Regions from separate parts of the Comamonas brasiliensis genome, predicted to be linked through region 3. Evidence: predicted binding sites of a transcription regulator. Region 3 holds the regulator's gene; each other region holds the start of a gene.

Region 1 (9,842 bases), 200 kb from region 3:
CACGCCCAGCTTGAGCCCCTGGTGCTCCAGCACGATCACCTGGCTTTGCGCCGTCCTGGTCACGGGCTTGCCAAAGAGCATTGCTCCCAGATCAAAGACCCAGACATAGCCAGCCACGACTCCCTGGCTGCGCCGCGCCAACGTTCCCACGCAGTGCGGCAAGCGACCGGCTGAAACGGGGGCGATGGCCGAGGCACTCTGGGCCTCGAGCACGCAGGCCGCATCGACGGCAAGCACGCTGCGCCCCACAAAAAAAGTCGCCATCTCCATACCCAATGCGCTGCCCTGACTGGCCGCCGCCAGGCCTTGCACCCTGGTATTGCGGCGACCGACAGCCGCCTGGGCATCGTCCTGCACGGCACCAAAAGCCTGCACGGACAGCGCAAGCACCTCTTCGCGATAGCCGTCGCTGCGTTTGAACTCCCGGTAGCCGCTACCCGCCGTGATCGCCACCACGCAGTACTGACCTTGGTACACCATGGCACGGGCCATGCTCTGGCCTGGCGCCAAGGCCAGCATCTGCGGCGGCAGATCCAGCCGCATGCCCGGCTGCAGCTGCACATCCGAGGAGGACATGACCATGCCTGATCGGTTCAGATAAGCCACCTGTCTGCTGGTTGCGCCTCCTGCCTGCACGCCGGTCACGCCTTCCAGCATGGCCTTGAACTCACGCTGTGCATGAAACACCAGGCCGATCCCGCCCAGCACCATCCCGTCGACGTTGCGTATGGCCGCGTGATAGACATAGGTCGGGCCATCATCCTCGTGCTGCACACAGGGCCTCCATGGAGACACGTGATAGGCCTGGGTCCCTGCCAGCGCCAGGACCTGATGCAGGCTGTCCGCCTCTATATGGCTGCCCAGCAGCTCGTGGCTCTCAGCCTGCCCTCTATGGCTGACGGCCACGACTTTGCCGCGAGCGTCGTAGACCATGATTTGCTGGTAGACCGTATAGAGATCGTGAATGCCGGTGAGCAACCCGCACACCTCGCTCACCAGATCCCCCGCCTTCTCCCCCAGGGCCAGGGCTTCCAGCAAATCGGACAGCTGCGGCGTCAGTGCCCACCAGCGGCAGTCGTTGGCGCGCTCGTAGAGATTGCGATCCAGCAGATCCACCAGCAGACTCGTCAGCAGGCTGTTGTCCCGCAGTGCGGTATTGAGCACCGTGCCATAGAGCGCATCAATGGATTGGGAGAAGACCTCGTTCGTCCGCGCCCCCGTCTCGCCAATCTGCTCCAGCACGGCTTGCAGCCGCGTGTTGTCCATCTGCTTGCCTGCAGTCATCACCCGCCCGTTCCAGACCACACGGCGTATGGTGTCCGCCGCGCTGTGGATGGCGTGCAGGGGCGGGCAGAAACGATGTGCATGCGTCAGCAGACCCTGAGCCACCGCGGCATCCAGCCCATCCAGACCCGCTTGCGATTGAAGACCGAAGGCCAGCTCCAGCGGCGTCATGATCTGCGCTCGCCAGCCCTTGGGGCCCATATAGCCTTGATAGCCTGCCGATGCCGCAGACTGCACCAGATAGGTGCGTCCCCCATGCACATGCAGCACGCTCGCACCATCACGGTGAGGCTGCACATTCGCGCCCACACCAATCCAGTGCAGATCGCTGCTGGCCAGCACCTGACCCTGCTCATCCAGCAGCAGGGCGATGCTGGTCTGCGCCTCTGGTGCGCCACTGCCGTCGACCTGGTCGCGTCCGCTCCAGATGCCTTGCATCTCACCGTCGAAGTCAAAGCACAGGCACAGCACGCCCATGGCTTGCCGGTTGATGGGGTCCAGCATGCGATGCGCATAGATCAGACCGCTGTCATGGCCCGGCAGCAGGTCGGTGGCACCAAAGCTCTGCACAAAGCCAGGGCTTTGCAGCGCACGGGCAATCAACGCATCCCGGCATGGCTGATCTGTGGCCTGACTCCTCTCGCGCGCACTCGCTCGCACCCTGCCCTCGGCATCCAGCAGCAGAATGTCCGCATAGACCGTGTATTTACTCCGATACGCCTGCAGACGCTGGGTGATGGCTGCCTCATCGCCATCCAGCCCAGCCATGAAACCGCACAGCACGGCATCGGTCGCCAGAAACCCCACATCGGCCGTGCGCTCGTAGAGATTGCGCACCAGGGTATCGATCAGATGCTGTGCCTGACTGGACAGCCCTGCCGTCACTCCAGCCACCGCCTGCATGACCATGGAGCGCACCAGATCCTGCTCCAGCCGCTCGAAGCCGCCACGCGTGGCGGCCATCATGGGCAACAAGGCCTGAGCTTCCTGAGGGCAATTCATCTTGGCGGAGGACTCTATGAGCCGCCACATCAGATTCAGCTCTCTGAGCGAACTCTCGCAGCGCCCGACTTGGCGCATATGAGGAATGAAGACGTCTGTCTGCAGCAGATCCTGGGCGCGCTGCGCCGGGGCAGTCATGGTTTCTAGAGGCATGTTCTGGCAGAGCAAAAGCCAGGCCTATTTGTAAAAACACGTTACACATGACCCAGAACAAACCCTGCTCCTTGAGCAATTTGCCCTCTGATCGGCTGGGGGGAGGTCTTGAAAGCTCGGGAAATTGCCTTATTATTAGCACTCGATGGGGTTGAGTGCTAACAGCTTGACCCTAGATATTCCGAATGTCGGCCAGGATGGCTGGCAAGTCTTGTTTCAACTTTGTTGATGTATTTAGGAGTTGGTATGAACCTGCGTCCCCTGCACGATCGCGTGATCGTCAAGCGCCTCGAAAACGAAACCAAGACAGCCTCGGGCATCGTGCTCCCTGATGCTGCCACCGAGAAGCCTGACCAAGGTGAAGTGCTGGCTGTGGGTCCCGGCAAGCGCAATGACAAGGGCGAACTGATCGCCCTGAACGTGAAGGTCGGCGACCGCGTTCTGTTCGGCAAGTACTCTGGCCAAACCGTGAAGATCCACGGCGACGAGCTGCTGGTCATGAAGGAAGACGACCTGTTCGCAGTCGTCGAGAAGTAATCCTTCCCGAACACCTCCCCTATTCATAGCTGCCGGCGATTGATTGATAAGCGCTGGCAGAACATTTGAACCCCATTCTTTAGGAGCCAAAAATGGCAGCAAAAGACGTAGTTTTCGGCGGTGAAGCACGTGCACGCATGGTTGAAGGCGTGAACATTCTGGCTAACGCAGTCAAGGTTACCCTGGGCCCCAAGGGTCGCAATGTGGTGCTGGAGCGCTCCTTCGGCGCCCCCACCGTGACCAAGGACGGCGTGTCCGTGGCCAAGGAAATCGAACTCAAGGACAAGCTGCAGAACATGGGCGCCCAGCTCGTGAAGGAAGTGGCCTCCAAGACCAACGACATCGCTGGTGACGGCACGACCACCGCTACCGTGCTGGCCCAGGCCATCGTGCGCGAAGGCTCCAAGTACGTGGCTTCCGGCCTGAACCCCATGGATCTGAAGCGCGGCATCGACAAGGCTGTCGCAGCCCTGGTGGAAGAGCTGAAGAAGCAATCCAAGGCCACTACCACCTCCAAGGAAATCGCCCAAGTCGGCTCGATCTCCGCCAACTCCGACGAATCCGTGGGCAAGATCATTGCCGACGCGATGGACAAGGTCGGCAAGGAAGGCGTGATCACGGTTGAAGAAGGCAAGTCGCTGGACAACGAACTCGACGTCGTCGAAGGCATGCAGTTCGACCGCGGTTACCTGTCGCCCTACTTCATCAACAACCCCGAAAAGCAAGCCGCTGTTCTGGACAACCCCTTCGTGCTGCTGTTCGACAAGAAGATCAGCAACATCCGCGACCTGCTGCCCACACTGGAAGCTGTAGCCAAGGCCGGCCGTCCTCTGCTGATCATTGCCGAAGACGTCGAAGGCGAAGCCCTGGCAACTCTGGTGGTGAACACCATCCGCGGCATCCTGAAGGTGGTGGCCGTGAAGGCACCTGGCTTCGGCGACCGCCGCAAGGCCATGCTGGAAGACATCGCCATCCTGACTGGCGGCAAGGTCATCGCTGAAGAAGTGGGCCTGTCGCTGGAAAAGGTGACCCTGGAAGACCTGGGCCAAGCCCAACGCGTCGAAATCGGCAAGGAAAACACCACCATCATCGACGGTGCTGGCCAAGCTGCTGAAATCGAAGCCCGCGTCAAGCAAATCCGCGCTCAGATCGAAGAAGCGACCAGCGACTATGACCGTGAAAAGCTGCAAGAGCGCGTGGCCAAGCTGGCCGGCGGTGTTGCCGTGATCAAGGTTGGCGCTGCCACCGAAGTCGAAATGAAGGAAAAGAAGGCCCGCGTGGAAGACGCCCTGCACGCTACCCGCGCTGCTGTGGAAGAAGGCATCGTGGCCGGCGGTGGCGTGGCCCTGCTGCGCGCCAAGCAAGCCGTTGGCGCCCTGGCTACCGGCAATGCCGAACAAGACGCTGGTATCAAGCTGGTGCTCAAGGCTATCGAAGCCCCTCTGCGCGAAATCGTGGCCAACGCCGGTGGCGAGCCTTCGGTGGTCGTGAACGCCGTGCTGAACGGCTCCGGCAACTACGGCTTCAACGCTGCCAACGACAGCTACGGCGACATGCTGGAAATGGGTATCCTGGATCCCACCAAGGTGACTCGCACTGCTCTGCAGAATGCCGCTTCCGTGGCTTCCCTGCTGCTGACCACCGAGTGCATGATCGCTGAAGCCCCCAAGGCTGATGCAGCTCCTGCCATGCCCGACATGGGCGGCATGGGTGGCATGGGTGGCATGGGCATGTAATTGCTCTGCTGCTACCGGGTGGTCTGCACCATCCGGTTTTGCGCAAAAGAAAAGGCCGCATCTGCGGCCTTTTCTTTTGTGTCGCGCTTCACGAGCTGCTCGGCTCCGGACACAAAAAAGCCAGCCGATATCGGCTGGCTTTTGCATCCAAGGATTTGCCTCAGAAGCGATGACGCAGACCGATGGTAATGCCGGTACGCTTTTTCGCGCCATTGGCATCAAGCATCACGCCCGCACCGCCCTTGGTCTTGGTGTGGTCCACCGCGAAATATGCATCGGTACGCTTGGAGAAGGCATAGTCGGCCACGGCAACGATAAAGTCAGCCTTGCCATTGAAGGCGCCAGTCGCCGATCCCGATTGCTTGGCATGGTAGTAGTGCATGCCGGCATTGAGCTGCGGAGTGACCTGGTAGCCAAAGCCCACCTTGAACATCTCACGCTTGTTGGCAAAATTGCCAGGTGCATTGCCCGCGATAAAGCCACCATTGGACGAACCTGTCCAATATGCGTTGAGCAAGCCGGCATCAAAAGCAGCACCTGCGCCCGCAGCCGCCAGACTATCCTTGACCTTGTTCTGGCCATAACCAGCCATCAGATAAAGAGGCCCGGTGCGATAGGAGCCGCCCAATGTCCAGGCATCCACATCGGTGCCGGCCGGCAAGGTCGAGCGCTGGAAAGCGCCACCCACAGAAATGCCGTTGGCAGAATAGCGCAGATAGCCACCTGCCGTCTTCAATGCCAGTCCGCCCGGAGTCATATCCACTCCAGCCCCTTTCTTCGCAAAGGTATTGCTTTCGTCAAACGAGTACTGCAAGCCCGCACGAACAGGGCCAAACTCGGCCACGTACTTCAGCATATTGTTTGCACGCGCGCCCAGAGACATGCCGATTTCAGGCTTGTAGGCATCCATATAAGGGGAATATGGGAACGATGCGTAGGTGGAGGTCACCAGATCGAACAAGACGTTGTATTGGCGACCCATGGTCAGCTGACCAAAGCTGGTGCTGCGCAAGCCTACCCAGGACTGGGCGAAATAAGGCTGTGCGGTGCTTGGAGTGCCGGAATCCGTCCAGAAACGATTTTCCAGATTGGCAATCGCCGACAGGCCGCCCCCCAGATCTTCCTTGATATTGATACCCCAGCGGCTTTCGGACATGCCGCCGCCAATCATTTTGGTCAGACCGCTTTTATTCGCTCCCTCATTATTCGTATGGCGAATTGCCGCATCCACAATGCCATATAGCTGAACGCTGCTTTGTGCATATGCCAGAGTTCCCATGGTTCCCAGCACAGCCAAGGCCAATGTTTTTTTCACAAATGAAGCTGCCATTGTGTTGCCTCTCTCTTAATTCAATTCGCAAACAGTTGGTGGAAAATTCATTCTAGAAATGCTTTCCTCAACCGCGCGAGCATTGGCACAAGCGCAACACAGGCCTTTCCCTCTGGGGGCAAACCTCTCAGCAATCACCCTTTAAGGTCTAACCCGGAAAAACAAAAAAAGGCCTGTCTTTCGACAGGCCTTTGGCTTTTAAGCAGTTACTGGCTTACACCAGCAATTGATTAGAAAGCGTGGCGGATACCAACTTGCACGCCAGCTTGGTTACGGCCGGAACCGTCAGCCTTCAGGCCCACGGTGTCGCTCACACCCTTGGCAGCCAGAGCGATAGCGGAACCGTCTTGGTTCTTCAGGTAAGCAACAGTGCCGTACAGAGCAGTGCGCTTGGACAGGTTGTGCACATAGCCCAGCGACAGTTGGTGAGCCTTAGCAGGACCTTCTTGGTCGTAGTAAGCGTACTGAGCCTTCACTTCGCCCACGCCACCCACGGGAGCGGACACGCCCAGCAGGTAGTTACGGAACTTGGCGCTGGAACCAGCATCGGGCTTGTACTTGATTTGCTGAACGTTACCCACAACCTTGGCCACGCCGAAGTTGTAAGAAGCGCCGATGGACATTTCGTCACGGTCGCCAGTGCCGCCGTTCAGAGTGCCGTAAGCAGCAGTCACGCTCAGGGGGCCGTTGTCGTAGCCAACGTTACCACCAGCATAACGGCCGGTCTTGCCCACGCCTTGCTTTTCGTCGAAAGCGTAGCTCACGTTAGCAGTGAAGCCGCTGAAGTTGGGCGAAGAGTACGACACCATGTTGTTAGCACGGATGGTGTTGGCGTCAGCACCGAAAGCACCGCCAGCAGTCGACCAGGCCTTGAAGCCCAGGTTTTGGCCGATACCGGTAGCGCCGAACAGGTCATACTTCAGACCAGCACGGAAAGTGGGGGTGGTTTCACGACCCAGGCGAACTTCACCGAAGTTGCCGGACAGACGCACTGTGGATTCGCGCTTGAAGTTGAAGCCGGAAGCATTGCCGTCGTCACCGAAGATTTCGCCTTCCAGCCAGAAGCCAGCCTTCAGACCGCCACCCAGGTCTTCAGTACCGCGCAGGCCCAGTCGGCTAGTAGCGTTACCGCTGCTGTGCACGCCGTACTTGGCATCGTTACCGGAAGCGTTGTCCACGTAGGAAACGCCGGTGTCAACGATACCGAACAGAGTCACGGAAGATTGAGCCATTGCGGCGCCGGAAGCGGCCAGCACTGCCAGGGCGATCAGAGATTTTTTCATTACGAGTTACTCCAAGGTTTAGAAGGGCGCCGGTTCTATGGGAGAGAGACTTGAGCCTCGAGCTCCACCGGTTTCCCGCGCCAACCTCCTGGTGGGGAAGTTGGGTCTATTGCACCAGACCCCCGAGCCCAGCGCAAAGGAATTCACCCAAAACTGCTCGATTCGGCGCGTTTTCGTTGCACCACCGCAACAAACTCCAGACCGCACTAGCGGGCACACCCTTAGGGGTTTCAGCCTAGCATTGCCCCAGCGCAAGTTGCGGATGAATCACTCTGGTGTACCTTATGTGCATTGACGCCACACGGGCGCCGCACTGAGCTCTTTTCACCATGGACAAGTTTCTGACCGCTGCCGATGCAGCTCTTCGCACTCTCTTTGCCGACCCGGTTGCCTCCGAGCGTTCGCCCGCTACAGGAATTGCCGAAGCCGATTTGAGTGATGAGCAGCGACGGCTCTCTGCAGCCTTGATGCGCGTCAATCATGTAGGGGAGGTCTGTGCCCAAGCCCTGTACAACGCCCAGGCCATGGTCACCAAGGACATGGAGCTGCGCGAGCATCTGCTGCACGCCGCGCGCGAGGAAATGGACCATCTGGCCTGGACCCGGGAACGCCTGCATGCCCTGGGTGGCAGGCCTTCGCTGCTGAACCCGCTGTGGTTTGCGGGCGCTTTTACCATCGGCACGATTGCTGCCAAGTTCAGCGATGCCGCCAGCCTGGGTTTTGTGGTCGAGACCGAAAACCAGGTCTCCGCCCACCTGGGCAGCCATCTGGGCCGCCTGCCCGAGGAGGACGAGGCGTCACGAGCCGTAGTGGAGCGCATGAAGGATGACGAGGAACGTCATGCCGCTGCAGCGATCGACGAAGGTGCGATGCAACTGCCCCCGATTGCTCAGGGACTGATGCGTGTGGCCGCCAAGGTCATGACGATTACAGCGCATCGCATCTGACCTATCACACCGAGGCAGGCACTTTGTTCAACAAAAAAACGGGCCTTAGCGGCCCGTTTTTTGTGATCGTGAGTGCGCCTCAGGCTTCGACGATGTCGAAACCCGTAGTGATTTCTGCCGTCTTGCCCAGCATGATGGTGGCCGAGCAGTATTTGTCGTGGCTCATGGCGATGGCGCGTTCGACGGCGCCGGCAGGCAGGTTCTTGCCGCTGACCGTGAACTGCATGTGGATCTTGGTGAACACCTTGGGATCGGTCTCGGCGCGCTCGGAAGTCAACTGCACGCTGCAGCCCTTCACATCGTGGCGACCGCGCTTGAGGATGAGCACCACGTCGTAGGCCGTGCAGCCGCCGGCGCCGGCCAGCAGCATCTCCATGGGGCGCGGAGCCTGATTGCGACCGCCGTTGGCCGGATTCTTCTCGTCCGGTGCGCCGTCCATATTGACCACATGGCCGCTGCCGGTCTCTGCCACAAAACCCATGCCCGAGCGCGTTCCGGTGGCCGCGCCTGTCCAACTAACCGTGCATTCCATTGTTTTTCCTCTCGAAACTGTTGCAATTTTGCATCAAATACATAAAAACCCGAATCTTTTGATGCACAGAAAACACAAGCCTCATACAATACAACCCAAGCGTTACCTGTGAGGTCAAACCCGCAGGCAGACTGCAGATTACTGGTTAATCCCGATCTGTATCGCACCCTTTGTCTCCTCCACCTCCTCTAATGGTGGATTCAGCCCCTAGCTCTTGAGCTAGGGGCTTTTTTTCGTGCCTGCTCCCTGGGTTTCTCAGAGCAACAGCATGCACCTCTTGAGCGAGTACTGCAGCGCAGCAAGCAAGCGCCTATCATGGTCGGCTTCCATGCACCCGGCAGGCTGATTACCCTGGCTTCGGTGCTCTGCTTTCGATTTGCACCATGACTCAAGCCCTGACCCCTGCCGATTATCTGACTCGCATCCTCAATGCACGCGTCTATGACGTGGCCGTGGAGTCGGATCTGGACATTGCCAAGAATCTCAGCCGCCGCCTGCACAACAAAGTGCTTCTGAAGCGCGAGGACCAGCAGCCCGTGTTCAGCTTCAAGTTGCGCGGCGCCTATAACAAGATGGCCAATCTGACGGCCGAGCAGCTGCAAAAGGGCGTGATCTGCGCCAGCGCGGGCAACCATGCCCAGGGCACGGCGATGAGCGCCAAGAAGCTGGGCTGCCGCGCCGTGATCGTGATGCCCACCACCACGCCCCAGGTGAAGATCGATGCCGTGATCGCACTGGGCGGCGAGGCGGTGCTGGCCGGAGAAAGCTACTCGGACGCCTACAAGCACGCCGTCAAGCTGCAAAAGTCCGAGGGTCTGACATTTGTCCACCCCTTTGACGACCCCGATGTGATTGCCGGCCAGGGCACCATCGCCATGGAGTTGCTGCGCCAGCTGCAAAAGCTGGGCAGCCAGCGTCTGGATGCCATCTTCGTGCCCATCGGCGGCGGCGGCCTGATTGCCGGCATTGCCAACTACATCAAGGCCGTGCGCCCCGAGGTGAAGGTGATCGGCGTGCACACCAAGGACTCGAACGCCA
Region 2 (9,842 bases), on a different contig from region 3:
TTCACCGGACCGTTCAGCAATCCGGATGCGGTCGGCAGTGACCGCGGGAGGGGTCGCGCTACCAGGAAGACCAATTCCCAGAGCCTCTGCGATACAGGCCATCGTGCTGGCAGTGCCCGCCACCGAGCAGGTGCCCACACTGGCGACGAGCTGATTGTTGACGTCGGAAATTTCCTCCGCATCAATTTCTTCGGCACGGAATTTACCCCAGTAGCGTCGGCAATCGGTGCAGGCTCCCACTCTTTCGCTTCGATGCGATCCGGTGAGCATGGAGCCGGTCACCAGCTGAACCGCCGGCAGTCCGACCGAAGCCGCGCCCATCAGCTGAGCCGGCACTGTTTTATCGCACCCCCCAATCAGCACGACTGCATCCATGGGCTGCGCTCGCAGCATCTCCTCTGTGTCCATGGACATGAGGTTGCGCAGATACATGCTGGTCGGTTGGGAAAAGCTCTCGTGCAAGGAGATGGTCGGGAAGTCCATGGGAAGCCCACCGGCCATCAGGATGCCTCGCTTCACCGCCTCAATCAGTTGCGGCATGTTTCCGTGACAAGGGTTGTAGGAGCTGCCGGTGTTCGTGATACCGATCACAGGCCTGTCCAGCGCCTTGTCGGTATAGCCCGCTCCTTTGATGAAGGCCTTGCGCAAAAAAAGAGAGAAGCCGCGATCACCGTAGTTGGTGAGTCCTTTGGAGATGCCGCTCGATGCGGCTTCCGGATGAATCGTGGCTTGCTGGTCTGGCTTGTTCGTCATGGAAGGGTTAACCATTGTTGATGCATTGATTATTAATAATATTATTGATTAAAAGAAAAATCGAGCGCTCGAACAAGAAAGCGCATACCTGAAAACCCTAAGGAGACTTCATGAAACCCACAGAACCCGTCAATCCGGGCATGCGCCGCCGCAAGCTCTTTAACCTGCTTGCAACCGCCCTCGTTGCAGTCGGCGCATCGGGAGCAGCCATTGCGCAGACCGACTACCCCAACAAACCCGTGAGGCTGGTGGTTCCCTATGCGCCGGGCGGAGCGACCGATGTCATCGGCCGCGTTCTCGCCAAGCAGCTTTCAGACACACTCGGGCAGCAGTTCGTCGTCGATAACCGTGCCGGAGCTGGCGGCAGTCTGGGGGCGGGTCAAGTCGCCAAATCACCTGCCGATGGCTACACCTTGCTGATGGGCGCCTTCACGAGCCACACCATCAATGCAGCGCTAACGCCTGCGGTGACTCCTTTTGACATCCACAAGAGCTTCGCTCACATTTCGGTGGTTGGCAGCGTTCCGCTGGTATTTGTGGTCAATCCCAATGTTCAGGCGAAATCCGTCAAGGAACTGGTGGCCCTGGCCAAGGCCAGCCCTGGCAGCGTCACCTTCGCTTCCGCAGGCAATGGCTCACCCCAGCATCTCTCGATCGAGATGTTCAAGCGCCAGACGCAGGTGGAAGTCGTTCATGTGCCCTACAAAGGCAGCGGCCCCGCTCTTTCCGACCTGCTCGGCGGTCAGATCAATGCCATGATTGACACCGTTCCTGCCGCACAAAGCCAGATCAAGGCAGGCAAGCTCCGGGCCTTGGCCACCACAACCAAAGAACGCGTCGCCTCGGTTCCCGATATCGCTACTGTGGTGGAGGCCGGATTTCCAGACATGCAGGTCAGCTCCATGTTTGCGCTCTCGGCTCCTGCAGGAACGCCAGTTGCAGTCATTCAGAAGGTCAATTCGGCGTTGAAAGTGATTCTGTCCAGGCAGGATGTCAAGGACTCCATGCTCGCCCAGGGCGCCATTGCCACCTACAACACGCCTGAAGAGTCGGCCAAGATCATCAATGCCGAGTACGCCAAGTGGGCCAAATTGATCAAAGACAGCAATATCACTGCTGAATAAGCCCAGATGGCGGAGTTGCAAAAAGCTGCAGCTCCGCTACCTATACTGCGGTGGTGGAAGCCAATCTATCAACCAAAGACCTGAGAGCGGTAGTCGCTCTGAGCCAGACCAAGAGCTTTGGCCAAGCCGCCCTCCAGGTTCATCTCTCGCAATCTGCGCTGTCGGCCCTGATTGCGCGTGCAGAAGCCCAGATCGGGGCAAGACTGTTTGAGCGCACCACTCGCGCCGTCGAGCTGACCGATGCGGGCCATGTCTTTATCGCTCATGCCCAGGAGATCTTGCGCGACACGCAGCGTGCCTTGCGCGCCGTGACGGACACCGTACAGCTCAGAACAGGTTCGGTGACCGTTGCCGCACTTCCCTCCCTGGCCGCCTCGCTGCTGCCAAAGGTCTTTGCCGAATTCACGCGGATTCACCCCGGGGTGCGCCTTGCCTTGCTTGATACCTTGTCGGGCCCGGCGTTTGATCTCGTTCGTGATGGCAAGGTCGACTTTGCGCTCACGGCAGCCGATCCCAAACAGGAAGACCTCGCCTATGAGCAACTGATGGAGGACCAGTTCTTTCTCATCTGTCCCGATGACCATCCTCTATCCAAGCAGGCAGGTCCCGTCGCGATCGAGAGCACTCTGGACTATCCACATGTCTCCATGCCCAGCTCTGCCAGCGTGCGCCAGTACATTGATGCGGACCTGATCTCAAAAGGGCTTTATTTCGCTCCTGTCTTTGAAGTTGACCATATTGCAACCATAGGAGCTCTGGTCAGTGCGGGCCTGGGCATTAGCGCACTCCCCGAAACAGCCATATCGCTGCTACAGGCCGGCCGCCTCGCGCAGATTCCTTTGTCGGCCCCTGGAATTCAACGTCCCTTGGGCATGGTGATGCGCCGCCACGCACCTCGAAGCTCGGCGGCCAGGAAATTAGAGACATTAATCAGAGCGAGCCTGCACAACCTGGCCTCTCATTCCAGCTAGAGCACTGCTCTGGATGCCGGAAAAGGCCAGGATGGATGGGAATGTGAAAAATTCTCGATGAATCGCTACGAGCCGCCTGCGCCATCAGAAAACCAACAAAAGCTGTGGGAACTTTGTCTTTAGCACTCTCTCTAATGGAGTGCTAATATGAAGATCATGGAAGAAAGGAAACCTGCAATGAAAACTGCCTCCGGCTCCATTGCTACTGCCTTGGCGCCCGCGAACCCCTGGGCGCTGGTACCTCCGCTGGGCAACCTGGATGCCTATATCTCGGCGGTCAATCGTATGCCAATGCTCACCCTTGAGGAAGAGCAGGACTACGCTCGCAAACTCAAAGAACACAATGATCTGGACGCCGCCGGGCGTCTGGTGATGTCTCACCTGCGTCTGGTCGTCTCCATCTCGCGCCAGTACCTGGGCTATGGCCTGCCTCACGGCGACCTGATTCAGGAAGGCAATGTGGGCCTGATGAAGGCTGTCAAACGCTTCGACCCTGATCAGGGTGTGCGTCTGGTCAGCTACGCCATGCACTGGATCAAGGCGGAAATCCACGAATACATTCTGAAGAACTGGCGCATGGTCAAGGTCGCCACGACCAAGGCCCAGCGCAAGCTGTTCTTCAATCTGCGCTCGATGAAGCATGACCTGAAGTCCGACGCCGCCATGGCCGACGATGAACTGGCCCTGCGCGAAACCCTGACCTCGAACGAAATTGACGCTGTCGCTGCCAAGCTCAACGTCAAGCGCGAGGAAGTCATCGAGATGGAAACCCGTCTGGCCGGCGGCGATGTGCTGCTGGATCCTTCTCCCAGCGATGACGGAGAGCAGGCCTTCGGCCCCATCGCCTACCTGGCCGATGCCAGCCACGAGCCTACCGCCATGCTTGAATCGCGTCAGCGCGATCATCTGGCGACCGATGGTCTGGTCATGGCCCTGGAGGGTCTCGATGACCGCAGCCGCCGCATCGTTGAAGAACGCTGGCTCAAGGTCAATGACGACGGCTCCGGCGGCATGACACTGCATGAGCTGGCTGCCGAATATGGCGTGAGCGCCGAGCGCATTCGCCAGATTGAAGTAGCTGCCATGAAAAAGATGAAAAAAGCGCTGGCCGAGTTTGCGTAAACGCCAACTTGCGCACCAAGTCATTAAAAGGCTGAAATGCTGAACCTCAAACCCGGATAATTTCCGGGTTTTTTATTTTTCGGAATCGATGCATGTTTTCATGCACACCGATCACCCATCAAAAATTCAAAAGAGACCTGCCATGCCTATTCGCACTTCGCAAATTCTGAAGAGTCTGTCCCGCCGCAGCCTGATTGCTGCAGGCGTCGCCATGATGGCGACTGCCATGGCTCCGGCCGCCGTGGCGGCTGACAACTGGCCCGACAAGCCCCTGCACCTGATCGTGGGTTTCCCCGCCGGCTCCTCGCCCGATCTGAGCGCGCGCGCACTGGCCGAGCCTCTGGAAAAAAAGCTGGGCCAGACCATCATCGTGGAAAACCGTGTGGGTGCAGGCGGCAATATCGCCGGTGAATACGTGGCCAAGGCCGACGGCTACACCTTCAGCGTGATGATCAACGGCAATATGACCATTGCCAAGATGCTCAACCCCGCTGTGCGCTACGACCCCATCAAGGATCTGCAGCCCGTGAGCCTGATTGGCGTCGCACCGCTGGTATTGGTGGCCCCCTCGTCGGCCCCTCAAGGCAAGGCCTTCATGGAAGCGGCCGCCAAGGCTGGCGACAAATGGAGCTATGGTTCTCCCGGCGTCGGTACCGTGGGCCATCTGGGCATGGAATTGCTCAAGAGCCGCTCGGCCATCAAGGCCGTGCATGTGCCCTATACCGGCTACCCACAGGTGTTCAACGGCATTCAGGGTGGAGATTTGAAGCTGTCCATGCTGCCTCCGGCACTGGCCATGGCGCAGATTCAGGCCGGCAAGCTGCACGGCATTGGCGTGACCTCTGCCGCACGCAGTCCGCTGGCTCCCGGCCTGCCCAGCCTCAAGGAACTCGGCGTCAACAACTTCGACCTGGAAATCTGGAACGCCGTGGCAGCACCCAAGTCCATGCCCAAGGCCCATGTGGACAAGCTGGCGGCGGCCGTCAGCGAGATCGTGCGCACACCAGAAATGCGCCAGAAGCTGTCCATGCAAGGCTGGCAAGCCGTGGGCAGTTCGCCTGAAGGCCTGAGCAACCGCATACAGCAAGACGTAAAGGCGCTGGGCACCATCATCCGCGAGCAGGGCATCACGGCGCAGTAAACACGCCCTCTGAGCCACTTTGCGGCTTCCCACAAGGGGGACGGCAGCCTCGCTGCGCGGCGGCGCTTGCTCGCTGTCACGCAGATGAGGTGCGCCAGTTCTCCTCCATCCCACACGCTGAAGCTACTCCGGGTATCGACTGAAGCTACCGCAGCGTCCTTTATCATGCGCCCGACAGGCATGGGTTTACGCTATGCCGTCGGGCGCATTGACGTTTCTGGGGCTGCGCCACCGCTTTTGGAGCCTTCATGGACGCTGGTACCTGGTTCACACAGCTCAATGCCTGGCAAGTCATGGCTTTGGGTCTGGTTTTTTTCGGGGGTATTTATCTGCTGGGCGGCCTGCTCATGGACGCTCTGACAGCATTTCTCGCCCGAGCGGGCATCGGCAGACCACTGGATACGCGCCCGCTCAAGCCCGATCAATTGCAGCGCGAATGGCGCCAGTCCTTTCATTCCATTCTGATCTTCGGCATCGGCATGATCGTCCCCTGGGGCTTGCTGCAGCTGGGCTGGGCGCAGCTCTCGCCCACGGCCAGCGCCGGACGCATTGCTCTTGAGATCTTTGCGCTGCTGATCTGGAACGATGTGCACTTCTGGATCAACCATCGCCTGCTGCACACCCGCCGCCTGGTGCGCTATCACGGTGACCATCATCGCTCCGTGGTGACCACGCCCTGGTCCACTTACAGTTTTCACCCCATCGAAGCGCTGATGCTGGGCAACATCATCTTGCTGCCCATGCTGGTGCATGACTTCTACTTCTGGTCGCTGGCCTCGGTACCAGTGCTAAGCCTGATCCTCAACCTGATCGGCCATTCCAACTACGATTTTTTCCCCAAGGTCTCCGACACGCACCCACTGGCTGCCAGCCGCCGTCACCATCTGCATCACGCACGCCCTGCCGGCAACTATGGCTTTGCACTGGCCTTCATGGACCAGATCATGCGAACGCGGGTCACGGACAGCGTTCACCAAAGCCCTCGTCGCTGAATGAGCAGGCGCCGCTATCCCGCACTGCGTCATTGGCGCGACTGGCAATCCGTCTTCTACATGCTGCTGCTGCCGCTGCTGGTGTGGTGGCAATGGACGCAGGGCTTCAGCTTCATTCTCTACGGCGTCGAGCTGTTTCTGACCCTAGGTGTGGGCGTGATTCACCACAACCACACCCATGCGCGCATGTGGCGGGGGCGCTGGACCAACCGCCTGACCGATTACTGGCTGACCCTGCTTCAAGGCCATCCCACCTTTGTGTTCTGGCCTGCTCATGTGGCCAACCACCACCGCTTTCGCCACGGACCGCGCGATCTGGCGCGCACCTACCGGCCCGAATGGGGTGGCGATACCAACCATCTTTGGGGCTACCTGATTCACCCGGTGCAGGCGGCTTGCGTGCTGTACCCGCTGTTCTTTCGCTGGCTGAACAATCTCCGTCGTCACTGGCCTGGAGCGTTTCGCTACTGCATGGGGCAATACCTGCTGTGGCTGGGCAGTTGGGGCTTTTTTCTCTGGCTGGACTGGCAGAAGGCCCTGATTTTCATCATCGTTCCCCAGTTGCACGGCCTGCACTGGCTGCTGGCCACCAACTATCTTCAACATGCCCATGCCGATGGAAGGCCGCTGACCAGAGCACTGCGCAATACCCCGGGTATCGAGCTGAACTACGCGCGCAACTTTGAAGGCTTGGTCAACCCACTGCTTTTTAATATTGGCCTGCACACCGCGCACCATGAATGCCCGCATGCCCACTGGTCCGAACTCAGCGGACTGCATGAGCGCATTTACCGCCAACGGGTCACTCCCGCATTGAATGAAGGCGGCCTGCTGCCTTATATGGGACGCGTGTTTGTATTGGGTCTGGTCTGGCCTGCGGCAAGAACCGAGCCGCAGATGCCGCCCGACGCTGTGAAGTAAAAACCTGTTGAGGATCTATGCCTGTCGCCTATTCCAAGGTTTATCTGCAATCTGCCGGCATGTTTCTGCCTGGCGCCCCGGTGGACAACGCTGGCATGGATGCGTTTGTCGCACCGCTGAACCGCATCTCCGAGCGCATCAAGCGCCGCATTCTGGCCGAGAACGGCATCCAGACCCGCCACTACGCCATTGATGGTGAAGGCCAGACGGTCTTCAGCAACGCCCGCATGGCTGCCGGCGCGATCGAGGAGACCCTGGCCCTGGCTGGCAAAAAGCTCTCCGACATCGGCTTTCTGTCCAGTGGCTCCTCGGGGGGCGATGCGCTGATGCCCGGCTTTGCCAGCATGATTCAGGGCGAGATGGCCGCCCCGCCCATGGAAACGCTGTCCGTGCATGGGGTCTGCGCCGCCAGTGTGGGTGCCATGCAAGCCGCAGCCCTGGCCGTGGAAAGCGGCGCCCATGCGCTGGCCCTGTCAGTAGCCAGCGAAATGCCTTCGCGCCTGTTCAAGCGTTCACGCTTTGCGGCCCAGGGCTACGACACCGACTTTGACGCCCACTTTCTGCGCTGGATGCTCTCCGACGGCGCAGGCGCCGTGTTGCTGGGCGGCCCCAAGGCCCTGCCCCAGGCCAACGGACTGCGCCTCAAGCTCAAGTGGACGCACCAGCGCAGCTTTGCCGGCGACTACCCCGTGTGCATGCAACTGGGCATGACGGCCGATCGCGGCAAAAGCCATCTGGACTTCCCTGCCTGGAGCGACGCCGAAGCCGCAGGCGCTCTGGCACTGCGCCAGGACATTCGTCTGCTGCCGCATCTGTTCGATGTCTGCATTCACGAATATGCAGCCCTGGCCCACCAGGGCTGGGTGCCCGAACGCGGCATCGACCACTTTCTCTGCCACTACTCGTCGGAGCGCTTCATTCCCGTGGTCGACGAGCTGCTGGGCAAGGCCCAGCTCAGCATTCCACGCGAGCGCTGGTGGAGCAATCTGGCCTGGCGCGGCAACACGGGTGCAGCCTCCATCTTCATCATGCTGTCGGAGTTTCTGCAAAAGCAGGGCCAGAGCCTGAAAGCTGGCGACACCGTGCTTTGCTTCATCCCCGAGTCGGGCCGCTTTACCGCCGGCTACATGCTATGGGAAGTAGAGCTGGATACGCATACCCAGCAATCGATTGAGGCCAATTTTCCTCAAAAATCCGTGCAGACTGCGACGCTAGCCGATGATGCGCTTCCCGATGTTTCTAGCATCGCCGCACCGCATGACCCGGCCACCGCTCCAGCACAGCTGGCTCCATTGCTGACCGAGCTGGCCAGCATCTGGCAGGACTACCGCAGCAATGTCTGGCGCACTCCCCTGCTGCAGCGCATGCGCACGCGCCAGTTGCAGATCACCGACTATCTGCGCTGGATGAGCCACTGGATTCCCCAGGTGCGCGAAGGCAGTCTGTGGATGCGAGAAGGCGCTGCCTCGCTGACCGGGGACTACGCCACGCTGGCTTCGCTGATCGACCTGCATGCAGGGGAGGAGCAGAACGACTTCAAGATTCTGCACAGCGACTATCTGAAGGCCGGCGGCACCGAGACCGACATCAGCCGCCTGCATCGCAACCCCGGCGGCGAAGCGCTCAATGCCTATCTGCACAGCCTGGCTGCCACGCCCAACCCAATCGGCCTGTTGGGCGCCATCTACATCATCGAAGGCACAGGTCAGCGCATCGTTCCGAGCCTGCTGCCCCTGCTGCGCCAGAGCCTGCCGCTGCCGCCCGATGCCTTCCGCTTTCTCGAGTACCACGGCGCCAACGATGAGAACCATCTGGAGCGCTGGCTGTTGGCCGTTCAGATGGCACTGGAGCTGGACAGCGAAGGCACGGCCCAGCAGGCCATACTGCAGACCGCACGCAACACCGCAGCCATGTACCTGATGCAGTTTCAGCATGTGCTGACCGAGCGCTAACCAGAAACAGCAAGAAGCACCGCGAGGAGCCATGAAGAACGAATTCAACGACCATGTCTGGGACGAGCGCGACCCCAGCCCCTGGCTGGCGCTCTACCTCGACCAGAGCACGCCTCTGCCCGATGACGTCAAGGCCGCCTGGCTGCGCGACTGCAGCAGCAGCTCGCGCCAGTTCTTTCTGCCCGCCATGCGGCCGCTGGCGCGGCTGTCCATGATCATCATTCAGGCGCTGAAGATCTTTCTGCCCAAGCGCTGGTCGCACTCCATGCTGCTGCACCGCCTGCTGGCCTTCGGCATGAAGAAATTTCTCTCTCCGGAGGCCAACTGGCTCATCATGCGCCACTTTCATCTGGGCTCCCAGGTACTGGCCTTCGTCGCCGCCAATGCCCCGACCAAGGTCAGCACCGCGCCCTTGATGCCCATGGAAATCGACGATGTAAAGGACGAGCTGTTTCTCAAGCACGACCTCAACCTCTTCAACTTCGTGATCCGCCTGAACAAGGCACTGCGTGAGAATGGGCAGGAGCTGGTGCCCGTGGCCGAGCCCGACTTCTCGATGATCCGCGAGCCCGATCTCAGGCTCGAAGACATGCCGCGCGGGCGCTTCAACGTCATTGATCTGCAAAGCGCCATCGAGCTGTACACGCCCATCTACCAGTTGCTGCTGACAGACAACGACTTCTGGCGCGCCAGCAACTCGCTGCAGCTCGACGAAACCGTTGCCATCTACTGCGCCAAGATCCTGGCCTCGCCCGAGCATCTGGTGCTGCTCAACAACAAGCACCCCATGGTGCCGCTGTCCACCCTGTATGCAGCCTACCGTCTGGTGCTGCACGGCCTCTCCACTGAGATGCTGCACTCGCTGC
Region 3 (9,842 bases):
TTTGTCTCCGTGCGCCTGGCCGATGGCTCTCTGGTGCGCGTGCAGTCGGAATCCGATGTCGAGCTGCGCCAGATGCGCCGCAAAGGCCGTGCCGGCAACCTGCAGTCCGTGATTGATCTGCGCGAGGGCGCTATCGAAGCCAACGTGCCCAAGCAAGCCAATGGCGAGCGCCGTTTCGAGGTACGCACCCAGGCAGCGTCGACCAGTGTGCGCGGCACCCGGTTTCTGGTGTGGAGCGACGAGCAGGGCCGCACGGCTGCTGCCGTCGACGAAGGCTCGGTCGCCGTGCATATGGGCAAGCCCTCGGAACTGCTCAAGCCGGGTCAAGGCCTGTCGGTGTCCGCCGATGGCCAGCTCGGCAAGCCCACGGCGATGCTGGCGGCTCCCGATATCGCGGCCTGGCCCGCCTTGATCGAAGACGCCAGCTGGGTCAGCCTGCCCCTGCCCGCCATGGCAGGTGCCGTGCGCTATCAGGTGCTGCTGGCCCAGGACAAGGATTTGACGCAAATCGTGCGCGGCGGCCTGTTCACCCGGTCACCGGCACGCCTGACGGGTGTGGAAGACGGCAGCTATATTGCCGCGATTCGCGCCATCGATGCCAATGGCATTCCCGGCAGGCCCAGCCTGCAGGCGCTGCGCGTGAAGGCCCATCCGGTGCCCCCGCTCTATGAATCGCCAGCGCCCGACGCCACCGTCGGACAGGGCCAGAACGGCCTGAAGTGCACCCAGGTGGCCGAAGCCTCGGCCTACCGTATCCAGGTCATCGCTGCGAACGGCAACTTTGCCCAGCCCCTGATCGACGCCGGCGAGCTCAAGGACTGCGCCCTGCCCGCCGAGGCACTGGCCAGTCTGCCCGTCGGCGAATATCTGTGGCGCGTGGGCAGCATCCGCACGCTGGGCAACGGCCAGCCTGATGCGGGCCCCTTCGCCGCCCCGCAAAAGATGAAGCTGGCCTTGGCCCCGCAATCGCCCGAGCTGCAGATCGGCGGCGCGCCCGGCGAGGGCAGCAGCCTGATTCACTGGGCAGGCGAAGAGGGCCAGCGCTACCGCATCGTGGTGGCCAGCGACACCGGTTTTGCCGCGCCCCTGGTCGATACCTGGGTGACCCAGCCGCAGTGGAGCACGCAGGAACTGGCCCCCGGCACCTACTATCTGCAGATGCAGGTCGAGGATGCCAACGGTCTGCGCAGCAACCTCTCTGCCGCACGTCAATTCCAGACCGGCAGCTGGGTGACCTCGTCCGAAGGACAGGCGCTGACTTCCGGCGATGGCCTGCGTCTGATGCGTCAATAAAAACAATAGCTGCCAGCGCTTGAATTTCATGAAACTCCAAAGGATTCATGTCTCAAATTCATATCTACCAAGCGCTAGAAGCTATGGTTTGATGAGCGCCAAACCAGGCCATGCCCATGGTTGAAGCCCCCATCCCGCGCAAAAGCCGATTGCAGAATCTGCGCCTGAGCTGGCTGCTGCTCAGCGCCTTCCTGCTCGGCCTTACCTGGTGGCTCAGCGGCCCGGGCCAGCTACCGCGCATCAACGGCATTCTTCAGGACACCTCGGTCTGGCTGCACCAGCGTCCGGCCTCGCCCGAGGTCGTCATCGTGGCCATCGACGATGACAGCATCGACAGCATAGGCCGCTGGCCCTGGCGCCGTGCGCTGCACGCGGCCTTGCTGGATCGCATCGCGCAGGGCCAGCCTCGCGCCATCGGCATGGATGTGGTCTTCAGCGAGGAAGACCTGGACTACCCCGGCGACGATCTGCTGCTGCAGCAGGCACTGAAAAAAAGCGGCAATGTGGTGCTGCCCGTCACACGCGCCGCGCAGAACGGCGCCACCGCTCCGCTGAAGGGCCTTGCCGGCGAAGCTGCCGCACTGGGCCACACCCAGATGCCGATGGATGCCGACGGGGTGGTGCGGCGCTTTTACGCACAGGAAGGCACGCCCGCCCAGCCCTGGTGGCATATGGCACTGAGCCTGCACTGCGTGGGCCAGAACGCCGGGCCCTGCCCGCCACCTGCCCAGTCTCCAGCCGGCCCGGCGGCGGGCGACTCCTGGCAGAAACGGGAGCCCCGCTTCATCGCCTTTGCCCAGGCGGCGCAAGACCGCCAGAAAAGCCTGGGTTCGCCATTCACCACCTACTCCTATATCGACGTCCTGCGCGGCGACATTCCGGCAGCCGCCTTTCGCGGCAAATACGTGCTGATTGGAGCGACCGCAGCAGGTCTCGGCGAAAAATTCACTGCCCCCATCGGCCTGGATGCACGCCTGATCTCCAACGTGGAAATGCTGGGCCATGTGCTCAACGGCATATTGCAGGGCACGCACCTGGAAACGGCATCTGCCCTGCTCAACCGCAGCCTCAATCTGCTGCCCGTGCTGCTGGGCCTGCTGGCGCTAGCCTGGTTCGGCCCCTCTGGCGGGCTGATTTCCAGCATCCTGCTGGCCTTGCTCAGCCTGCTGATTGCCGGCCTGGCGCCGCGCTGGGGCCATATCCAGACAGAGCCCGCGGCAGCGCTACTGAGCTTGGCGCTGGCCTACCCGCTGTGGAGCTGGCTGCGCCTTCGCGCCGCGACACGCTTTCTGGCGCTGGAGCTGCGCGATCTGCAGGACCAGGGGCTGCCGACTGCCAGCCGCAGCGCTCTCAAGGGGGATGCACTGGATCAGCGCATCTCGGCCGTGGAGCAGGCCTCGCGCCAGCTGCGCTCCCTGCATCACTTCGTGAGCGAAAGCCTGCGCCAGCTGCCATCCGCCACCTTTGTCTGCGGCCGCAACGGACTGGTGCTGCTGGCCAATACCGCCGCCCACCGCTATATCGAAAGCCTGGGCCTCAACCTGCAGCAAGGCGACGACCTGGTCTTGCTGCTGGCCGAACTCCACCACGCCGCCAGTGACGAAGAACGTGCAGCCAGAGCGCCCGACGCCAACACCCCCCTGCTGAGCCGCAGCGCCATGCAAAATGCCACGCTGCCGCGTCAAAGCGAGGGGCGCGACTCCCAGGGCCGCCATCTGATGCTGCTGAGCCAGACCTTCGAGGCACCGCCCACCTCGGGCTGGCTCATCACCCTGGTCGATATCAGCGACCTGCGCAGCGCACAGGCCCAGCGCGATCAGGCCATGCAGTTCATCTCCCACGATATCCGCGCGCCCATCGGCTCCATCATCACCTTGCTGGAGATGCAGCGCACGGGCAAACGCATCGAGTCGGAGGAGGCCCTCTTCGCCCGCATAGAGGGCTACGCCCAGTCGTCGCTGCAACTGGCGGACGACTTTGTGCATCTGGCCAGAGCCCAGCGGCAGCAATACCGCAGCGAGATTGTGGACCTGGGCCTGCTGGCGGATCAAGCCGTCTCGGACTGCTGGGCCCAGGCGAGCCAGCAGAACGTGCAACTGGTGTTCGAGCTGCCGGATGCCGAAGCCTGCGTGCACGGCGACCCCGGCCTGCTGCACCGCGCCGTCATCAACTTGCTGACCAACGCCATCAAGTACGGCAAGCCGCAGGATGCAGATGCAGGCGCGGTGGTCGACATCCGCATCGTCGAGCAGGGCAACCACTGGGGCATTGCCGTGCACGATCACGGCCCGGGCATGGATGAGGAGTCACTGGCCAGACTCAGCCAGCCCTTCGAACGTCTGCAGCAGCACCAGCGCATGGACGGCGTGGGCCTGGGCCTGGCCTTCACGCGCACCGTGGCACAGCGCCACGGCGGCAGTCTGCAGATCAGCAGCCAGCCCGGCCAGGGCAGCACCTTCAGCCTGCTGATCCCCAAGGCCTGAGAGCGCCTGAAAACCGGGCAGCCTCAGGCCCGGAAACGAAAAAACCTCAGAACTTTGCAGTTCTGAGGTTTGACGTTTTGTGGTGCGGCTGGCAGGAATCGAACCCACGACCCCTTGGTTCGTAGCCAAGTACTCTATCCAGCTGAGCTACAGCCGCAACAGGGTTGTATTCTAGCAGTGCAAAAACGCCCGCCAGATCAAACCCGGCAATTTTTTCACACCCGACAAAGAAAAAAGCCTGCCATTGATGAAGACGGCAGGCTTTCGTGCGGCTTGGCAGGGCGTGGCGGACTTGAACCGACGACCAAAGGATCATGAATCCTGTCAACCCAGCGGATCGGTTTGACTACCGATATTCCAGTGTCACCACTCGGCTGGGGTGAATGGTGCCTGCTTCGGCACTTGCAGCCATCGGCGAATCTGACACGCTTACCTTGACCATGTGTTCGGTTGCAGGAGCAAGCTTACCTTCGCGCGTGAAGCAACTGGCTTGAGGTTTGGTGGGCGCTGCGGCGCCGAACTCTGTGACCTTGCAGTGTGTAGGTTCCACAATCGAGCCAACGAATCGGATGGTTCCACTGGCGGCTTGAGTCATAGATGGAACACACAGTTGAAGCGCAATAGCAATTACTGGCAGGCATATTTTCATGACCATTCCACTTTCTGAGATCGTTGAAGAAAAGGCTCTTCACATTTGTTAACGACCAATGATTCGCATACTTGAGTTTTCTGCGCCAAGGGAAGCCACCATGGCGCACCTGCCGGTTTATTCCGCGATGTTCATGGGCATCCCGGATAGGTTCTGAGTGGACGCTGCGCTCCTTGCGACGTCGAAGCGGATACCGATATCCCAGCGAAGGACTGTCACTGCGTACTCGAGGCAACGGCCGGTGCACGCCCACTCTTGTTGAGGAGCTGTGCCGCTTTGCGCTGACTAAAGTCCCTCCGTTCGCTCTGAGCCAGCCAGAAGCAGCGTATGAGGAACAGGCCGAGTTCAATCGGTCATCGCGACAGCTTCAACAACCATGAGGTGGATCGACAAAGGTGCCAGCAAACGGCTCAACGAAGCAGTAAACGATTTGAGGCCATTGCACGAAGTCCGATTTGCCAATGCTCCGGCCCTGTCTGCAGGAAGTGAGACCAAGGCGCGGGACCCGGCTTGAGACTGGCTCAGACTTAGCCAAACCGCTTCTGTGCTTGGGAAGGAACAGGCTTGTACCTTGGTAACCTGGCTGATGAAGAGAGCAATGTCCGGCTGCTGGTCCTTCGAGCACAACGCGCGTGACTGTCAGTTCTTGTACGCCTCTGACGAATAACAAAAAACGAGAGCAGGCAATGCCATCAAGCCGCTAGAAAGTACAGAACATGTACTACTGGATGCATATGGGATGCATCAACAGAAAAAGAAAAAGCCCGCTATTTTTTAGATAGCGGGCTTTCCTTGTGTAGATTGGTAGGGCGTGGCGGACTTGAACCGACGACCAAAGGATTATGAGTCCTCTGCTCTAACCAACTGAGCTAACGCCCCAACACTGACAACAGCCGTGGCTGCCACCAGAAAAACTTCGCCATTGTAGGGCCTAACGCTTGTGACTCAGAGCATTGCTCACCAGTTTGGATGTGATATCGACAATCTGGATCATCTTGTCGTAGTGCATGCGCGTGGGACCGATCACCCCCAGGGTGCCGACCACCTTGCCGTCAAGCTCATAGGGAGCGCTCACTACGGACAAGTCTTCAAACGGTACGGTCTGGCTCTCGCCGCCGATATAGATGCGCACGCCATCGGCCTGATTGGAGAAGTCCAGCAGCCGAAGAATCTGCGTTTTCTGCTCGAACAGGTCGAAAGCACGGCGCAGATTGCCCATGTCGCTGGAAAAATCGCTCACCGACAGCAGATTGCGTTCGCCGGCAATCACCACATCCTCGCGATCGTGGTGGCTCATGACTTCGGCGCCAACGTTCACCGCCGCCTGCATGAGGCTGGCAACCTGGCCCCGCAATTGCTCCACCTCGGTCTGCAGCCGCGCGCGCACCTCCTCCATTGTCAAACCGGCGTAATGGTGATTGAGGAAATTCGAGGCTTCTATCAGTTGCGAGGACTCGTAATCCACATCCGTGAAGATCACGCGGTTTTGCACATCGCCTTCGGGCGAGACGATGATGACCAGAAAGCGCCGCTCCGACAGGCGCACGAACTCGATATGCTTGAAGACGGAGCTGCGACGCGGCACCATGACCACACCCACAAACTGGGAGAGGTTGGAAAGCAGGTTGGCCGCATTGGCGATCACCTTCTGCGGCTGTTCGGGGATCAGGCCGGGCGTTACAAGATCGGAGCGGTCCACGGTCAGCATGGTATCGACAAACAGGCGGTATCCCCTGGCTGTCGGCACGCGGCCTGCCGATGTGTGAGGGCTGATGATCAGACCCATCTCTTCCAGGTCGGCCATCACGTTGCGTATGGTGGCAGGCGACAATTCAAGCCCGGACGCACGTGAAAGAGTGCGCGAGCCGACTGGTTGACCGTCAGCGATGTAACGCTCGATCAGCGCTTTGAGCAATAACTTGGCACGTTCGTCGAGCATGATTTCATTTTAATGATGTAATTTCCCAGATGACATCCACGTTCCACCATATTGCCCTGATCGGCAAGTACCACACACCGGCAGCAGGGGTTCCGTCCGACGCGGCCAGCGAAGCACTGCAACGGATTGCCGGTTATGTGCGCAGCATGGGTTGTGAGGTGATTCTGGATACCCAGTCAGCCATCTATGCGGGCCTGCCCGATTACCCGAGCATGGACGTGGACGGCCTGGGCAAGCATTGCGACCTCGGCCTGGTGGTGGGCGGCGACGGCACCATGCTGGGCGTGTGCCGCCATCTGGCGCGCTATGGCACGCCGCTGGTCGGCATCAACCAGGGCCGCCTGGGGTTTGTCACCGATATCGCCCTGGATGAATTCGAAGCCTCCATCACGCCCATCCTGCAGGGCGAGTACGAGGAAGACGAACGCACGCTGATGAATGCTCGCGTCATGCGCGACGGCCAGTGCGTGTTTGAAGCCCAGGCCATGAATGACGTGGTGGTCAACCGTGGGTCAACCTCGGGCATGGTGGAGCTGCGCATCGAGGTCGGTGGCAGCTTTGTCTCCAACCAGCGCGCCGACGGCTTGATCGTGGCCACTCCCACGGGCTCCACCGCCTATGCGCTCTCGGCCGGCGGCCCCATGCTGCACCCCTCGATTCCGGCCTGGGTGATGGTGCCCATCGCTCCGCACAACCTCTCCAACCGCCCCATCGTGCTCTCCGACGCCCAGGAGGTGACTATCGAGGTGGTGGGCGGCCGTGGCGATGCCAGCGCGAACTTTGACATGCAGTCTCTGAAATCACTGCAGCATGGCGACCGCATCCTGGTGACCCGCGCCGATCACAGCGTGCACTTTCTGCACCCCAAGGGCTGGAACTACTTCGACACCCTGCGCAAAAAGCTGGGCTGGAACGAGGGAGGCGTCTGACCATGGCGTTGAAGCGCATCGTCCTGCGGGACTTTGTGATTGTTCAGTCACTCGATCTGGACTGGCAGACCGGCTTCACGGTGCTGACCGGCGAAACCGGCGCCGGCAAATCCATCATGCTCGATGCCCTGCAGCTGGTGCTGGGCGCACGCGCCGATGCACAGGTGGTGCGCGAAGGCTGTCCCCAGGCCGATATCTGCGCCGAGTTCGATTGCCCCCCTCACCTGCACGAATGGCTGGAAGAGTCGGGTTTTGCGCAGGAGCAGGATTTGCTGCTGCGCCGCGTCATAGACAGCCTGGGCCGCAGCCGCGCCTGGATCAATGGCTCGCCCGCCACGGCCACACAGCTGCGCCATCTGGGCGATCAGCTGATCGACATTCATGGCCAGCATGCCTGGCAAAGCCTGACCCGCCCGGACGCGGCGCGCGCCATGCTGGATACCTACGGCGGTATTGAAACCGCCCAGCTCAAGTCGCTTTGGCAGGACTGGCGCCAGAGCCATCAGGCTCTGGAGCAGGCGCTTTCGGCCCAGGACAATCTGCAGCGCGAGCGAGAGCGATTGCAATGGCAGATCTCCGAGCTGGACAAGCTGTCGCCGCGCGCCGAAGAATGGGATGAGCTCAACGCCCAGCACACGCGCCTGTCGCACGCGCAGACCTTGATGGACTCGGCCCAGTCCTGCCTGCAGCTGCTGGAAGATGACGATGCGGGAGCGGCCACCCCGTTGGGCAGAGCCCACCACCTGCTGCAGGATCAGGAGCATCTGGAGCCCGAGTTTCAGAGCATTGCCGACGTGCTCGGCTCCTGTGTGGCCCAGTTGCACGATGCCCGCCACTCGCTGCAGGCCTATCTGCGCCGCGCCGACCTGGACCCCGAACTGCTGGCCGATCTCGACGAACGCCTGTCGCTGTGGATGCAGCTGGCGCGCCGCTACAAGCGCACGCCCGAAGAATTGCCCGCCCTGCTCGAAGGCTGGAAGCAGGAGCTGCACCAGCTGGATGCCGCCGTCGATGTCGAGGGCCTGCGCGCCAAAGAGCAGGCTGCCCATCTCAAATATCAGACAGAGGCGCGCAAAATTTCGCAGCAGCGCACCCTGGCTGCGCCACGCCTGTCACGCGCCATCACCCAGTCCATGCAAAGTCTGGGTATGAAGGGCGGCCGTTTCGAAGTACAGCTGGAGCATGCCGAAGCCGCCAGCCCGGCCGGCACGGACGGTATCACCTTTCTCGTGGCCGGCCATACCGGCGCCACGCCCAAGCCCGTGGCCAAGGTGGCATCAGGCGGCGAGCTGTCGCGCATCTCGCTGGCCATTGCGGTGACCACCAGCGAGCTGGGCCAGGCCGGGACCTTGATCTTTGACGAGGTGGACTCCGGCGTCGGCGGCGCCGTGGCCGAAACTGTGGGCCGCCTCATGCACTCTCTCGGCGGGTCGCGCCAGGTGCTGGCCGTCACCCACCTGCCCCAGGTCGCTGCCTACGCAGACCAGCATTACCGGGTGACCAAGCGCCCCAAGTCCAACACCACCATCAGCAGCGTGGACCCGCTGGCGGGCGAAGAGCGCGAGATGGAAATGGCCCGCATGCTGGGCGGCGAGCATCTGTCCGAAGCAACCATGGCCCATGCCAGAGAAATGCTGGCCATGGCAAGATTGCCTGCAAAGCAGGCCGCCAACAGCGCCCTGCGTTCGTCGACCACCCCGGCCCGAAGTGCCAAGGCCAGCACGGCAGCCCGCAAGAGCGGCAAAGTCAGAGGAGTTTGAAATCATGTCCATGGAGATTGTTCTGATCAGCGGCATGTCCGGATCGGGCAAATCCGTTGCGCTGCACGCGCTGGAAGATGCTGGCTACTACTGCGTCGACAACCTGCCCCCGGAATTGCTGCAGTCCTTTGTGGAGCTCAAGCTCAACCACCAGGACGAGAAAGTGGCCATTGCGATGGATGCACGCAGCGCCAAGGGCCTGCCCCAGCTGCCTGACCAGCTGCATCGCCTGAAAAAGCAGGGGCTGATGCCACGCATGATCTTTCTCGACGCCGACAGCGGCACTCTGATCAGGCGCTTTTCGGAAACCCGCAGGCGCCACCCTCTGTCCCCTGGCTCCCTGACCAACGAGCGCCAGGCACTGGAGCTCGATATCGAAAAGGAGCGGGAGCTGCTGGGCCTGCTGCGCGACCGCTCCATCGTCATCGACACCGGGGACCTCAAGTCGGCTCAGCTGCAAAGCTATATCAAGCAGATCATCGAAGCACCGGCAGGACAGATGACGCTGATGTTCCAGTCCTTTGGATTCAAGCACAGCATGCCCATCGACTCGGACTATGTGTTTGACGTGCGCATGCTGCCCAACCCCTTCTACGACAAGGAACTGCGTGCCTTGACGGGCCTGGACAAGCCGGTTTCCGACTATCTGGGAGCCCTGCCCGAGGTGCAGCAGATGCAGCTGGACATACAGCAGTTCCTCGAACGCTGGCTGCCGCTGCTGGCCAGAGACCACCGCAGCTATGTCACCGTGGGCATAGGCTGCACGGGCGGGCAGCACCGCTCGGTCTT

Evidence for each region. The regulator HrcA, encoded in region 3, represses chaperone genes, less so after heat shock. The targets are predictions, from matches to a motif close to TTAGCACTCNNNNNNNNNGAGTGCTAA.
Region 1: groES (co-chaperone GroES) is a predicted target of HrcA. The motif match lies at 2,575-2,601, and genes of this name have one in related genera.
Region 2: rpoH (RNA polymerase sigma factor RpoH) is a predicted target of HrcA. The motif match lies at 2,968-2,994, and genes of this name have one in related genera.

Annotation. Positions count from the first base shown of each region.
Region 1 is NZ_JAANES010000003.1:618,393-628,234, forward strand. Features, by position in the region: gene DJFAAGMI_RS15530 (chemotaxis protein CheW) at 1-2,424, opposite strand, end outside; gene groES (co-chaperone GroES) at 2,686-2,976, shown strand; gene groL (chaperonin GroEL) at 3,069-4,712, shown strand; gene DJFAAGMI_RS15545 (porin) at 4,873-6,042, opposite strand; gene DJFAAGMI_RS15550 (porin) at 6,273-7,325, opposite strand; gene coq7 (2-polyprenyl-3-methyl-6-methoxy-1,4-benzoquinone monooxygenase) at 7,655-8,272, shown strand; gene DJFAAGMI_RS15560 (OsmC family protein) at 8,352-8,804, opposite strand; gene ilvA (threonine ammonia-lyase, biosynthetic) at 9,188-9,842, shown strand, end outside.
Region 2 is NZ_JAANES010000002.1:166,659-176,500, forward strand. Features, by position in the region: gene DJFAAGMI_RS09075 (IlvD/Edd family dehydratase) at 1-753, opposite strand, end outside; gene DJFAAGMI_RS09080 (Bug family tripartite tricarboxylate transporter substrate binding protein) at 864-1,877, shown strand; gene DJFAAGMI_RS09085 (LysR family transcriptional regulator) at 1,928-2,848, shown strand; gene rpoH (RNA polymerase sigma factor RpoH) at 3,026-3,970, shown strand; gene DJFAAGMI_RS09095 (Bug family tripartite tricarboxylate transporter substrate binding protein) at 4,113-5,111, shown strand; gene DJFAAGMI_RS09100 (sterol desaturase family protein) at 5,360-6,103, shown strand; gene DJFAAGMI_RS09105 (fatty acid desaturase family protein) at 6,104-7,024, shown strand; gene DJFAAGMI_RS09110 (iron-containing redox enzyme family protein) at 7,042-8,976, shown strand; gene DJFAAGMI_RS09115 (DUF6999 family protein) at 9,008-9,842, shown strand, end outside.
Region 3 is NZ_JAANES010000003.1:421,781-431,622, forward strand. Features, by position in the region: gene DJFAAGMI_RS14575 (FecR family protein) at 1-1,293, shown strand, start outside; gene DJFAAGMI_RS14580 (CHASE2 domain-containing protein) at 1,410-3,776, shown strand; tRNA gene DJFAAGMI_RS14585 (tRNA-Arg) at 3,857-3,933, opposite strand; tRNA gene DJFAAGMI_RS14590 (tRNA-Ile) at 5,228-5,304, opposite strand; gene hrcA (heat-inducible transcriptional repressor HrcA) at 5,357-6,364, opposite strand; gene DJFAAGMI_RS14600 (NAD kinase) at 6,394-7,293, shown strand; gene recN (DNA repair protein RecN) at 7,296-9,053, shown strand; gene rapZ (RNase adapter RapZ) at 9,058-9,842, shown strand, end outside.